4 regions of the Micromonospora sp. DT201 genome follow, and region 1 is predicted to be linked to each of the others. Evidence: riboswitches for the same ligand, from Rfam matches in the RefSeq annotation. Region 1 holds a riboswitch; each other region holds the start of a gene.
What was found. Region 1 has a riboswitch for cyclic di-AMP ahead of ACLQ28_RS29280 (C39 family peptidase). Riboswitches for the same ligand answer to the same signal wherever they lie in the genome.
Positions count from the first base shown of each region.

Region 2: linked by a shared signal. The riboswitch ahead of ACLQ28_RS22820 (coiled-coil domain-containing protein) and the one ahead of ACLQ28_RS29280 (C39 family peptidase) in region 1 are both predicted to bind cyclic di-AMP.
Region 3: linked by a shared signal. The riboswitch ahead of ACLQ28_RS07445 (coiled-coil domain-containing protein) and the one ahead of ACLQ28_RS29280 (C39 family peptidase) in region 1 are both predicted to bind cyclic di-AMP.
Region 4: linked by a shared signal. The riboswitch ahead of ACLQ28_RS05105 (NlpC/P60 family protein) and the one ahead of ACLQ28_RS29280 (C39 family peptidase) in region 1 are both predicted to bind cyclic di-AMP.

Region 1 is NZ_JBNCKP010000024.1:17,298-20,495, reverse strand. It holds gene ACLQ28_RS29290 (hypothetical protein) at 1-18, opposite strand, end outside; gene ACLQ28_RS29285 (alpha/beta fold hydrolase) at 93-842, opposite strand; gene ACLQ28_RS29280 (C39 family peptidase) at 977-1,813, opposite strand; cyclic di-AMP (ydaO/yuaA leader) riboswitch at 2,047-2,188, opposite strand; gene ACLQ28_RS29275 (hypothetical protein) at 2,473-3,198, opposite strand, start outside.
Region 2 is NZ_JBNCKP010000015.1:79,413-82,610, forward strand. It holds gene ACLQ28_RS22815 (hypothetical protein) at 1-378, opposite strand, end outside; gene ACLQ28_RS22820 (coiled-coil domain-containing protein) at 616-1,683, opposite strand; cyclic di-AMP (ydaO/yuaA leader) riboswitch at 1,689-1,820, opposite strand; gene ACLQ28_RS22825 (cation diffusion facilitator family transporter) at 1,933-2,850, opposite strand; gene ACLQ28_RS22830 (HelD family protein) at 2,959-3,198, opposite strand, start outside.
Region 3 is NZ_JBNCKP010000003.1:108,593-111,790, forward strand. It holds gene ACLQ28_RS07440 (carbonic anhydrase) at 1-608, shown strand, start outside; gene ACLQ28_RS07445 (coiled-coil domain-containing protein) at 664-1,683, opposite strand; cyclic di-AMP (ydaO/yuaA leader) riboswitch at 1,688-1,818, opposite strand; gene ACLQ28_RS07450 (metal-sensitive transcriptional regulator) at 2,137-2,433, opposite strand; gene ACLQ28_RS07455 (heavy-metal-associated domain-containing protein) at 2,529-2,738, shown strand; gene ACLQ28_RS07460 (hypothetical protein) at 2,752-3,198, shown strand, end outside.
Region 4 is NZ_JBNCKP010000002.1:287,711-290,908, forward strand. It holds gene ACLQ28_RS05100 (N-acetylmuramoyl-L-alanine amidase) at 1-1,085, opposite strand, end outside; cyclic di-AMP (ydaO/yuaA leader) riboswitch at 1,320-1,455, shown strand; gene ACLQ28_RS05105 (NlpC/P60 family protein) at 1,532-2,509, shown strand; gene dcd (dCTP deaminase) at 2,569-3,147, opposite strand.

The DNA of each region.
Region 1 (3,198 bases):
CGAATCGGTGATAGGCATCGATGCAGGATCGTATGCCTCGGCGTGGGCGTGGCACGACCGATATTCCTGCTCCCGAACACGCTCCGGAGAGTTCAGCGATACGGGTCGAGCAGCGCCAGCACGGCCGCCGGGTCCTCCACGTGCGCGTTGTGCCCGAGGCCGGGCAGCGTGGCGACCGGAACGCCGTACTCCCTGAGCTGTTCGTCGGTGACCATCGGGTCGTGTTCCCCGCGCGCCAGCACCACCGGCACGTCGGTCGCCGCCAGCAGCGCGGCCAGGTCGGGCTCGCCGACGGCGAAGGCCCCCGGGTCCATGGCGAGACGCCAGCGGCCGTCGACCTGGCGCAGCCCGGCGTCCACGACCGGGTGGTCCGGCGGAAGCAGGCCGGCCAGTCCGGAGACGCGCAGGTAGCGGCGGGCCGCCTCGGTGCGGCTGGCAAACCAGCTCACCGGGCGGGCGGCGATCTCGGCGGCGCGGGTCAGCTCCGCGGGCGACCAGAGGGCCTTGATGCCCAGCCCGACCACCGCGTCCACCGGCATCCCGGCGTCGCGGGCTGCCAGCACCAAGCCGACCACTCCACCCAGCGAGTGCCCGAGCACGACGAGCCGGTCGTCGGCGGCGAGGCCGCGGTGGGCGATCTGCCGGGCGAAACCCTCGAAGGAGTACGACGGCAGCGGCGCCGCCCAGCCGTGGCCGGCAAGGTCCGGTGCCAGCCACCGCCCGGGCCAGTGCTGCTCCAACAACGGCGCCCACGGCAGCCAGACGTCCCCGGTCGCGCCCATCCCGTGCAGCAGCAGAAGGAACGGCCTGCGGCCGGCGTGACCAACCGATTCATCCACCACGGCCGCAGTCTGCCACGGTTCACTGCCCCGGACGAGAGTCGCCGATCGTGGCGCACGCCGTACCGCTGGGGAAAGACACCGCGGGCGCCGGCCCCTCGTGAGGGACGGCGCCCGCGGCGGTCAGCGTGCCTGTGTCAGGCGGAGTAGCCCCGGCTGGCGATCCAGTTGGCCAGGTCGATCGTGGTGACCCAGTACGACGGGTCGGCCGGGTTCGCCGAGTCGGCGATCCGCACGGTCCGGCCGTTGTCCTTGTAACCCACGACAGCGATGTAGTGCCCGCCGCCGTAGGAGTGCCAGCCACCGTCGGTGTCGGTGGCGTCGCCGACGACGTTGGCCACCACGCCCCGGCCCTCGGTGATGGCCTTGACCACGTCGGCCTGGAGCTGGTCCATCTGCGCCGGGCTGGGCGCGCCGGCGAACATCCGGGTCTGGTACGGGGAGCCCTTCACCTCGGCGTTGAGGACCCGGGTGGTGTCCTCGGCCGAGTTGGTGCCCATCTCGGTGGTGCCCATCTCGGCACCGAGCTCTTCCTGGGTGCGGTCGATGCCGGTGGCGCTGAGCGCGTTGCGGGTGGCCGCCGGGCCGCAGTTGTAGTAGGTGTTCTGCGCCTCGTAGTCGTAGTCGAGCACCTTGGTCGCGGGTGGCTTCGGCCGCTCCGGCTTACGGGTCAGGTCCGGGTTGCTGCTGGCCTTGGCCGCGGGAGCCGCGGCGCTGGTAGCCGGTGCGGCGGTGCTCGGCGCGGCGCTGGCCAAGGGGGACGCGTCGCTGGAGACGGCGGTGTCGCTGCGCATCTCGGCGACCGTGGTCGCGGTGCGCTGGCTGGCCGGGGCGTCGTCGGCATCGGTGAGCAGGGCACCGGTGGTGGTGGCGATCACGAGGGCCGCGGCAGAAGCGGCGAGGATCTGGAACGGGCGCTCGGTGGCGAAACGGCGGAGCTGACGCTGCATGGTGTGCTTCACGGGGTCCTCCACGGATCGAGGGGAGAGCGGCACACCGGGGCCGGACCGGTATCCGGGCAGGCGCCAGCGCGCGGACCGTGGTCCGCGGATGGTGAACCGCTCAGGGAAACGCCCGGCGCGGCCGGGCGGGAGAGGCGATGACCCGGGGGGTCAGCTCACCGTCACTGGACGGATGAGCGGGGGCACCGCTGCGCCGTGGAGGCGAGGGAACAGCCGAGGGGTGGAGAGGTGCTGCACGAGTTTGGAACTCCTTCCGGCACCGCCTACCGGGTTAGCTGACGGATTCGGGCGGGAAGATCGCCCTACCGCAGGCCGTGGCTCGCGGATTCACCCCAGACTTACTGATGGGTCCCCGGTTCGTTGATCACGATTGAGCGGGTCGACACGGCGTCGCCTCTTGCGATCGGTTACCGCGCCAGACGGGACGACACTACTGGCCTGTTCGCGGCCTGCCAAGCAAGGTTCACCTGCGTAAACCTGATTTGGTGCAGCAATTTCTGCGCGTATTGCTGATGATGTGACTCGATGGGACAACCGGTTACGGTGACGCCTCCGGGCGACAACCGGACAGGCCGCCGATAATGCGGCCACAATTACGGGAAAAATCGAGCCGATCGTGCCGGACGCCCGAATTCCGGATAGCGTGGCCGGGCTCACACAACGGATCGGACTCAACCCGCACGGGCTGGGCGCCAACGCGCCACGAGGGCGGGACGGGACGCCCCGCTCGCCGCCCGTCGGGCGGGTGCCGGGCTCGGCCGCAGCCGGGCCGCTGCCGCGTACGCCTCATCGGCGAGGGCGCGCGCCGACTCGGCGGCCAGTTCCGCGCTCCGCCAGGCGGCCCGCTCCTCGGTGGCCGCGGCCTGGTAGTCGGCAAGCCTCGCGTCCCGGATCGCCCGGCTGAGCAGCACCTCCTGCTCGACCGGGTGCCGTCGGGGATCCCAGCCGTGCCGGTGGGCGAACACGTCTCCGAGCTGCGCCATGGTCAGATCGCCCCGCCAGTACGCCGCCGTCGCCGCACGGTGCAGGTAGCGCTCCCGAGCGACGTACTCGGCGGGGGTCCGGGGGGTGTGCGGGGTGGGCAGCGCCCCGGACCCCGCGAAGCGACGGGCGGCGGTGTCCGCCTCGTCGTACCCCGCCAAGGCCCGCTCCATCTGCTCCTGAGCGGAGAGCCAGGCATCGCGTCGCCGCCGTGCCGTCCTGGCCGCGCCGGCCGCGGCCACGGTCACCTCCTCGGCGTACCGGCGTAGGTCGACGGCCTCGGCCGCAGCCAACTCGCGGGCGGTCGGCGCGACGGGGAGCGGGTCGTCCGTGGGCCGGTCCCGCTCGGGGCGGGCGACCAGCACGGCGAGTACGCCAAGTGCCAGCAGGAACAGAGCCGACCAGATGGCAGCGGC
Region 2 (3,198 bases), on a different contig from region 1:
CAGGTCGGCGCGATCGCGTGCGGGCAGGGCGGCGCCCATCGCACCGGCGTGCCGCAGATTCGGGGTGAGCAGGAACAGCACCAGCCCGACCATGACCGTGGTGAGCACGAGCTTGACCAGCACCCAGCGGTAGCGCAGCAGGCCCCACGGGGTAAGTAGCGCGCTGGCGACACCGATCAGCCAGACCAGGACGCTCAGTGGCGCGAACAGCACGGTGCCGACCAGCGAGGTGACCGGGTAGACCACCGCCGGGTCGGCGCCACGCTGCACGGCGATGCCCAGGGTGAGCAGCACCAGGTCGGCGCCGAGCCAGCCGAGCGAGGTGACCAGATGCAGGGTGAGCAGCCCCTTGCGGGCGGTGGGTGGGATCCGAGGCATACCGCGATGCTGCCCGCCGACACCGGCCGGGTCGTCCGACCGCCAGCGACATCAGGGGTACGCCTGGCGACGTAGCCAGTGCCGACCAGGCCGGTGCGGCGGTACCGCCGCACGTCCATGGTCGACACCAGATTGCCGATGTCGGGGTATCCCGTCGCCCGGATACCCCGACATCGGCGAGGTGGAGTGGATCATCCCCGGCCGGTCTGGCCTGGAGACCTACTCGCCTCGGATGGATCAGTAGACCGACAGGTGTACGTGGTTGGTGTGGGCGCTGGACGGGTCACTTCCCGCTCCGCTGTACGACTTCCACCCGCTGCTGGGCAGCCAGATCTGCCTGTACCAGATCACGTACAGGACGGCGAGCCGGTCGGCGTTGCGGATGAAGTACGCGGCCAGGTTGTTGCCGTACGTCTTGTCGCCGCCGGTGGCGTTCCCGCCGAAGCCGTTCTTCTGCGCGGCGAAGTCGCAGGCCCGGCCCTTCGGGTGTTCACCGGAGCCGCTCGGGCGGTGACAGGAGACGTACCGGGTGAAGCCAGCGGCCTTGGCCTGGTTGAGGGCGTGCAGGGTGCGCGGGGTGACGCAGCCGTTGGCGGGCGTGGGGTCGTTGATGCTGCACCTCTCCGACGGCCAGGAGCCATCGGAGTTGCGCGGCGCGGGTTCCGCGTTGGCGGTCGAGGTGCCCCGGTTGGAGCCGGTGTCGGCGGTGGTCTGCGGCTGGGGCGTGTTGGCCACGGTCAGGGCCCGTTCGGCCTGCTCCTTGCGCTTGGCCATCACCGCGACCTGCTTGCGCTGCTCGGTGACCTCGCCGTTCAGAGCGAGCTGGGTGCGATTGGCCTGGTCCTTGCTGGCGAGCAGGTCGCGCAGCACCTTGTCCTCGTTGGCAGCCACCGCGCCCAGTGTGGCGGCCCGATCCATGAAGCCGTCGGGGGTGCCGCTGTTGATCAGCGCCGCCACCGTGCCGAGCCGGCCTGTGCGGTAGGCCACGCCGGCGATCTCGCCGACCTTGCCGTTACGGTGGGCGAGCTCGACCTCGATGGTCTTCAGCTGGGTGGTGAGCTGCTTCTGCCGCTGCACAGAGGTGTCCAGGGCGCGCTTGGCGTCCAGGTAGCCCTTGCTGGCGGCCTCGAGTTGGGCTCGCAGCGCCGGAGTGCCGCCCTCTTCGTCGGAGTCGGGTGCTGCGGCGGCCCGCAGGCCGGTCGGGGGAGCGGCCGAGGCGGTGCCGGCCGGAAGCGCGATGCTGAGGGCGAACATCGCGACGATCAGTGCCGCAAGTCGGGCGGCGGGTGGTCGTGCTGGTGCCACTGCGCATGTCCTTCCGTCAGCCGCCGACCGGGTTAGCTGACGGGTTCGGGACGGAAGATCCCTACCGCTGACGCGGATGCACCCCAGGAACGTGGTTCCCCGGTTCGCCTACGTGGGCAATTAGGCGGCGACCGCCACCGGCGCCGGGAGGGCGCCGCCTGGTGGAGGCCGGGACCGAGCCTACCGGTGCAGGTGGGACCCGTGCAGCCGATGTGACGGACGGTGCGTGCGTCATCACCGGAACTCGCCTTACCACTCGATCGAGCCGCAGGACCCCGAGGTGGCGCCGGGCTCGATCTGCAACGTCGCGTGCTCGATCCGAAAGTCGTCGTGCAGGGCCGTGCGCGCCGCGGAGAGCACCGCGCCGACTTCCGCGCCGGGCGCCATGGTCAGGTGCGCGGAGGCCACCTCCATGCCCGAGGTGAGGGTCCAGACGTGCAGGTCGTGCACCTCGACCACACCGGGGACCGCAGCGAGCCGGTCGTGCACGGCGGTCACCTGGAGGTGCTCCGGGGCGGCCTGCACCAGGATGCGGACTGCGGCGCGTGCCAGCCGCCAGGTGCGCGGCAGGATGAACACGCCGATGGCGACGGCGACCAGTGGGTCGGCCCACCACCAGTCGGTGACGGAGATGAGCAGCGCCGCGCCGATCACACCGAGTGAGCCGAGCAGGTCGCCGAGCACCTCCAGGTAGGCGCCCTGAAGGTTGATGCTCTCTCGGGCTCCGGCGCGGAGCAGGGCGAAGGCACCGACGTTCGCGAGCAGGCCGAGCACGGCCACCGCGAGCATCGGGCCGGCGATGACCTCGTGTGGGGCACCGAAGCGGCTGATCGCCTCGATCACCACGTAGACCGCGACGGCGGAGAGCAGGACGGCGTTGGCGAGTGCGGCGAGCACCTCGAGTCGGTAGAGCCCGAAGGTGCGCTGCGGGTCGCCGGTGGCCCGCCGGGTCGCGGTGATCGCGGCGAGCGCCATCCCGATGCCGAGCACGTCGGTGAACATGTGGCCGGCGTCGGAGAGCAGAGCGAGTGAGCCGGTGTGCAGGGCGGCCACCGCCTCGACCACCATCAGGGTGGCGAGCAGCCCGAACGCCGCCCAGAGTCGGCCCCTGTGCTGGTGTGCGGCATTGGCGACCGACCCGTGGTGGTGGTCATGACCTGCGCCCACGAGATCCACCTTCCGCCGCCAGTCGGGACCCGGTCAAATGTATGTTCACATCGCTATGTATGCAAGTATTCGGGTCGACGGCTCACCCGGCAGGCCAGCCGTCACAGATCAGCCGGTCGGGTCGATGGTGGTGAGTCGCTGAGTGGCCCGGGAAAGCGCCACGTACAGGGTGCGTACCCCGGCACCCGGATCCGCCCGGATCTCGCTCGGGGCGACCAGCACCACCCCGTCGTACTCCATGCCCTTGGCCTCCAGGCTGGTCACCACCTGTAGGCGCGGCGCGTCGAGCGCGTCGAGCCAGCCGGCGACCTCGTCGCGGCGGGGGACCGGCGTGATCACCCCGACGGT
Region 3 (3,198 bases), on a different contig from region 1:
GCTTCGTCAGCGGTGCCCCACGCCACCCCAACCAGGACGCCGGGCACCGGGCTGCCGTGGCCGGCGGGCAGCACCCCTTCGCGGTGATCGTCGGCTGCTCCGACTCCCGCCTGGCCGCCGAGATCATCTTTGACCGGGGCCTCGGCGACCTGTTCGTGGTCCGCACGGCCGGGCACACCGCCGGCCCGGAGGTGCTCGGCAGCGTGGAGTACGCGGTGACCGTGCTCGGCACTCCGCTGGTGGTGGTGCTCGGCCACGACTCCTGCGGCGCGGTCCAGGCGGCGCGGGAGTCCGCCGCGACCGGCACTCAACCTCGTGGGCACCTGCGTGCGGTGGTCGACGCCGTGCTGCCCAGCCTGCGCCGGGCCGAGGCGGAGGGCGTCGACGACATCGACGGCATCGTCGACATCCACATCGCGCAGACCGTTGAAACGCTGCTCGGGCAGTCACCTGTGCTGGCCGAGGAGGTGGCACAGGGGCGCTGCGCGGTGGTGGGTGTGTCGTATCAGCTCGCCGCCGGAGTGGTGCGCCCGGTGGCCGCCGTGCCGGCCGGCATCGCGACGCTCGACGTGCCCAGCGAGTCGACCGACCCGGCGGCCGCCGCCTGACGCGACGAGGGCCGCTCCGCGACGCGGAACGGCCCTCGACGGAGGATCCTGCCGGTCAGAGCAGGGACATGTGCACGTGGTCGGTGTGGTTCGACGGCCCGCTGTACGACTTCCAGCCGGTCGCCGGGAACCAGATCTGTCGGTTCCAGATCACGTAGTAGATGCCGAGTCGGTCGGCGTTACGGATGAGGAACGCGGCGACGTTGTTGCCGTACTTCCGGGTGTCCTCGTTGTGCCACGGGGCGAATCCGCTCTTCTGCAGCGACCAGTCGCAGGCGCGGCCCTTCGGGTGCTCCCACGGCCCGCCGGAGCGGTAGCAGCCGACGAACCGGTTGAAGCCGGCCCGCTTGACCTCCTTGTACGCGTGCAGCGTGCGGGGCGTGATGCATCCGGAGGTGGTGGGGTCATCCTCGCTGCACGACTGGGCCTTCCACTCACCGTCGGCGCTGCGCCCCGGGCCGATCTTGGCGACCGGCGAGGTGGCGTCCACCAGGCCGCCGGTGAAACCCTTCCCGCCGACGAGGGCGAGCGCCTTGTCCGCCTCACTCTTCCGCTTCGCCATCAGGGCGGTCTGCTTCTGCTGCTCGCGGACCTCGGTGTCGAGGGCAAGCTTGGCCTGCTCGGCGCGGGACTTCACCGCATTGACCTGGGAGAGCTTCTGCTCATTCACCATGTTCATCTCGTCGAGCGCTGCGGCCCGTTCGACGAACGTGTCGGGAGCGTCGCTCTCGAGCAGCATCGCGAGGGCGCCCATCCGACCGGTTCGGTACGACTGGGCGGCGATCTGCCCGACCTGTGGGGCCAGCGCGTCCAGCTCGGCCTTGGCCCGGTCGACCTCCAACGCCAGCTCCAGCTGCCGCTTCTTGGATTTGTCCAGTCTGGACTTGGCGGCGGAGTAGTCGCGGTTGGCCTGCTCGATGACGTCGGTGATCAGCTGGGGCTCGTTGTCCTCCTCGTGCCCGGACGGTGTGGGGGTCGTCGGGGCGGCGTTGGCCGGGAGGGGGCCAGCGAGCACGGTCAGTGCGGCGATCACGGCCACCACGGGTGTCAGCCAGCGGCGTAGGGGTGCCGTCACAATGTTCCCTTCCGTCGACCGCCGACCGGGTTAGCTGACGGGTTCGGGGCGGAAGTGGCCCCTGCCGCTGACGCGGATTCACCCCACGTACCTGGGTCCCCGGTTCGCCGGTTGGCGATTGGGCGGTGGCACCGCAGGCGCCGCTTCGCGCCTTCATCGGTAACCGGCAGCGAGGTTACCCGAGAGTCGACCGGCTGAGCTACGCCTGGATGCCGACCAAAAGTGTCTTTTCGTCATAGCGTTGCGTGACCAGTGACGCGGTTCTCAGGTTTGTTGCTGATCTGGTCACGCTGAGCAGTGTCGCCATGCCGTATCCGTGCTCCCGATCGATTCCGGCCACCGTTTCGTGGCGGAGGATGGGGGCGGGGTTCGCGTCTGATCCGGCTCGTCGGAGCGATCCGTTCGCGGTGCGATGAGTGCGGCCAGTGCCTCCGCGCGGTCCGGCTGGGGCCGTCAGCCGCGCTTCATCAGCCGGCCGACCGCCGCCATCATCTCGGTGGCCATCTCGTCGGCCCGACCCTCGGCCGCTCCCTCGTGCATGCAGTGCCGGGCGTGCCCGTCGAGCAGCCCCAGCGCCACCTTGTCGAGTGCGGCCTGGATCGCGGAGATCTGGGTCAGCACGTCGATGCAGTAGCGGTCGTCGTCGACCATCTTCTCGATGCCGCGGACCTGCCCCTCGACTCGGCGGAGCCGCGCGAGCAGCTGGTCCTTGCTGGCGGTGTACCCGCGGATCGGGGTGGGAGCGGTCATGGCGCCAGGATAACCTACCCCTGGGGGGTATGGTAACGTGCACTTCTGACGGGATACCCCCACCGGGTACCGGTACCGAAAAGGGAGACGATCCAATGGTCAACACGACGTACCAGGTGCAGGGCATGACCTGTGGGCACTGCGTCAGCGCGGTGAGCGCCGAGGTGGGCGCCATCGCGGGCGTGCGTGACGTCCAGGTCGACCTCGCGGCCGGCCGGGTCACCGTCAGCAGCGACCAACCGCTGGACGTGCAGGTCGTCCGGGCCGCCGTCGACGAGGCCGGTTACGACCTCGTGGACGCGTGAGCGGAGGGCCGGCATGCGCACGGTGACGAGACTGGCCGGGTTCGCCGTCGGCCTCGCGGCGGTGTTCAGCGCGACCTACGGGATCGGCCGGGTGGTCGACCGCACCCCGGTCGTCGAGGGCAGGCACGACGCCCATGCCCCCCAAGCGACGGGAGCAGACGACGACGCGGTCGACCGGCTCCCCGGCGGCCTGCTCGTCTCCGACCGCGGTTACACCCTCGACCCCGTCGATGCCCAGCCCGACGAGTTCGCCTTCCGGATCACCGGCCCGGACGGCCACCCGGTGACCCGGTACGACGTGGCACACGACAAGCGGATGCACCTGATCGTCGCCCGGCGAGACCTCTCCGGTTTCCGTCATGTGCACCCCGAGCTGGCCCCGGACGGCACCTGGCGGGTCGAGACCCCGCTGGCCGGCGCGGGGCAGTGGCGGGCGTTCGCCGACTTCACCCCCACCGGG
Region 4 (3,198 bases), on a different contig from region 1:
GCCGCGAAGCCCTCGTGCTCCAGCCCGACCGACTTGGCGTTGACGTACCAGTTGCCGGCGTGCCAGGCGACGTCCTTGGTCTGCACGTGCTGGGCGACGTGCCCGTCCACCGAGCGCAGCGAGTAGTGCCAGCTCACGTAGGTCGGGTCCTGAACGAGCTTCAGGGTGGTGGCCCAACTGGCCTCGGTGTCGTGGATGACGATGTACTCGATCTTCTGCCCGGCGGGCCGGTTGGCGAGGTCGTGGTTGCCGTAGTCCCCGTCGCCGAACGCCGCGTAGGGCGCCGGAAGCCATTCGCAGGAGATGGTGTTGGGGCACTCCAGCCCGTCCGGGCGGGCGAGGCGGCGTAGGCCCAGCCGGTCCAGCCAGGAACGCTCCGGCCGGATGGCCCGGGCCGGCAGCGTGATCCGCTGGCCGTCGTCGGTCACCCGCGACTCGCCGGCGCCGATGGTGGTGAAGACCTCGTCGGCGAAGGCCGCTGCGGCGTCGGCACTGTCCGCGCCGGCGTAGCGGGCGACCGCGCCGTACCAGGTGGCCGGGTCGGTGGCGGCACCGACCGGCGCGCCCAACTCCCGCTGGTACGAGGCCAGCAGCGCCGCCCCGCCCCGGATGTTGACGTCGGCGTCGGTGCGCAGCGAGTCGGGAGCGGCACCGGTCAGTGCGGCGGCGGCGTCCACGGTCTGCAACGCGGCGGCGGGCGGCGCGGGGTCCTCGGCCGGTCGGGGAGCGGGTGCGAGCGCGAGGCGGGATCCGTCGCCGCGCGGGTCCTCGGTGCCGGCGTCGTGGTGGCCGCCCCCGGGCAGCGCGGCCACATGCCGGGCGTCGGTCAGGTGCATCGGGCCGTAGCCGCCGCTGGTGCTCGGTGTGCCGGCGTTGCTGTCCCAGCGTGACTCCAGGTAGGAGACGCCGAGCAGCACGTCGGTTGGTACGCCGTACTCGGCTGCTGCTGCGGCGTACTGCTGCTGGCGGTCGGCGGTGGGTGCGGCGGCGGCCGCGCCGGCGGGTAGCGGTACCGCTGTCGCGGCGGCGACCACGGCGGCCGCGAGCAGTGCGCGCCGGCTGGCGGGCAGGGTCGGACGGTGCATCGAACCCCCTAGATTCCATGGATAAAGGTGAGGTCACCTTCGCGCCGCCCGGGAGTCTGCGTCAATACCTTTCCATATCTCGACGTGTCCAGAAGGAAATCTTCACGTACGGTCCGTGACCCTCCCTGATCGGTACGGAGTGTCACGGCCCCACGGGTTGCGGATCGGTAACAGGCGTCTCTACTCTGGTCATTCGTCGGCCCGATAGCAGCTCCGCCCAGCCCGGGCGGTAACGGACCGACACCGCCGAGTCGTTTCCGAGCGAACCGGGGACCCAGGTCCCTCGGGGTGAATCCGCAGTCACTGCGGTAGGGCGCCGACTTCCCGCCCGAACCCGTCAGCTAACCCGGTAGGCGGTCAGGAAGAAGGAGTACGGAACCCCGGTGGCACTCCATGCCCCGCGGCCGTCGTCCGGACGGTCGGCATCAGCCGATCTGACGTCGATCGTGCCGCGCCCACGCTGGTCCCGCTTCACCACCGCCCTCGCCGCACTGGTCGGCGTCGCCGTCGTCCTGACCGGCAGCGCCACGGCGGCGCACGCCGACCCGTCCGTCGCTGAGATCGAGCGCCAGATCGACGCCGACTGGAACAAGCTCGAGCCGATCATCGAACAGCACAACGCAACGCGGGCCGACCTCGCCGCCAAGCGCAAGCAGGCGAACGCGCTGGCCGCCCGGATCGCCCCGCTGGAGCGTCAGGTCGACGCCGCGATGGACAAGGTCAGTGCCCTGGCCGTGCGCGCGTACAAGGGCGAGAACGTCCTGACCGTGAACGCGGTGCTGGGCAGCCGGACACCCAGTGAGGTGGTTGGCCAGCTTGAGATGCTCGACCGGTTCGCGCACAACCAGCAGCAGGACGTGCAGCAGGTGGCCGACCTCCGCAACGAGCTGGCCGGGCAGAAGGCCCCGCTCGACGAGATGGTGGCCCAGCTGACCCGCACCGAGGCCCAGTTGGCGGCGAAGAAGAAGCAGATCAACGCTGAGATCGACAAGCTGCAGAAACTGCGCCTCAAGGTGTACGGCAACGGTGGCGGCGGCCCGCTGCGCCCGGCGCCCTGCCCCGGCAGCTATCCCGGCGGTGCCGCGGGCACGGCGGTCAAGTTCGCCTGCGCCCAGATCGGCAAGCCCTACGTCTGGGGTGCCGAGGGCCCGAACTCGTACGACTGCTCCGGCCTGATGCTGGCCGCCTGGGCGAAGGCGGGCGTGTCGCTGCCACACAACGCCGCCGCGCAGAGCCGCACCACCAAGAACGTCAGCAGAGCGGATCTACGCCCCGGCGACCTGGTCTTCTATTACAGCGACATCCACCACGTCGGCATGTACGTCGGCAACGGCTGGGTGGTGCACGCCTCGCAGGCCGGTCAACCGGTCAAGATGAAGAAGGTCGACGACGGCCCGATCCACAGTTACGGCCGCCCAGGCTGATCGAGGGTGATTGAAGGGCCCGTCGCGATTCGTCGCGGCGGGCCCTCGTCGTCATGGGTTCAGCGGGTGGGCCAGATGCGCCAGTGCTGCCAGGCGCGGCTCGGCGTCGGCCCCCGCTGGCCCTGGTAGCGCGAGCCGTAGACCACCGAGCCGTACGGGTGCTCGGCCGGCGAGGACAGCCGGAAGATGCAGAGCTGCCCGATCTTCATGCCCGGCCAGAGGGTGATCGGCAGGTTCGCGACATTGGACAGCTCCAGCGTCACGTGACCGGAGAAGCCCGGGTCGATGAAGCCGGCGGTGGAGTGCGTGAGCAGCCCGAGCCGACCCAGTGAGCTCTTCCCCTCCAGTCGGCCGGCGAGCTGGTCGCCCAGCGAGATGACCTCCAGCGTCGAGGCGAGCACGAACTCCCCCGGGTGCAGCACGAACGGCTCGCCGTCGGGCACCTCGACCGCCGAGGTCAGGTCGTCCTGCTGCATCGCCGGGTCGATGTGGGTGTAGAGGTGGTTGTTGAAGACCCGGAACAGTCGGTCGAGCCGCACGTCGATGCTGGAAGGTTGGACCAGGGTGGGCTCGAACGGCTCCAGGCCCAGCGTGCCGGCCTTGATCTCGGAGACCAGGTCGCGGTCGGAGAGCAGCATCGGACCACCATAGCCGCGGTGCCCAAAGCCCTAGGAATCGGTGCCAGTGAC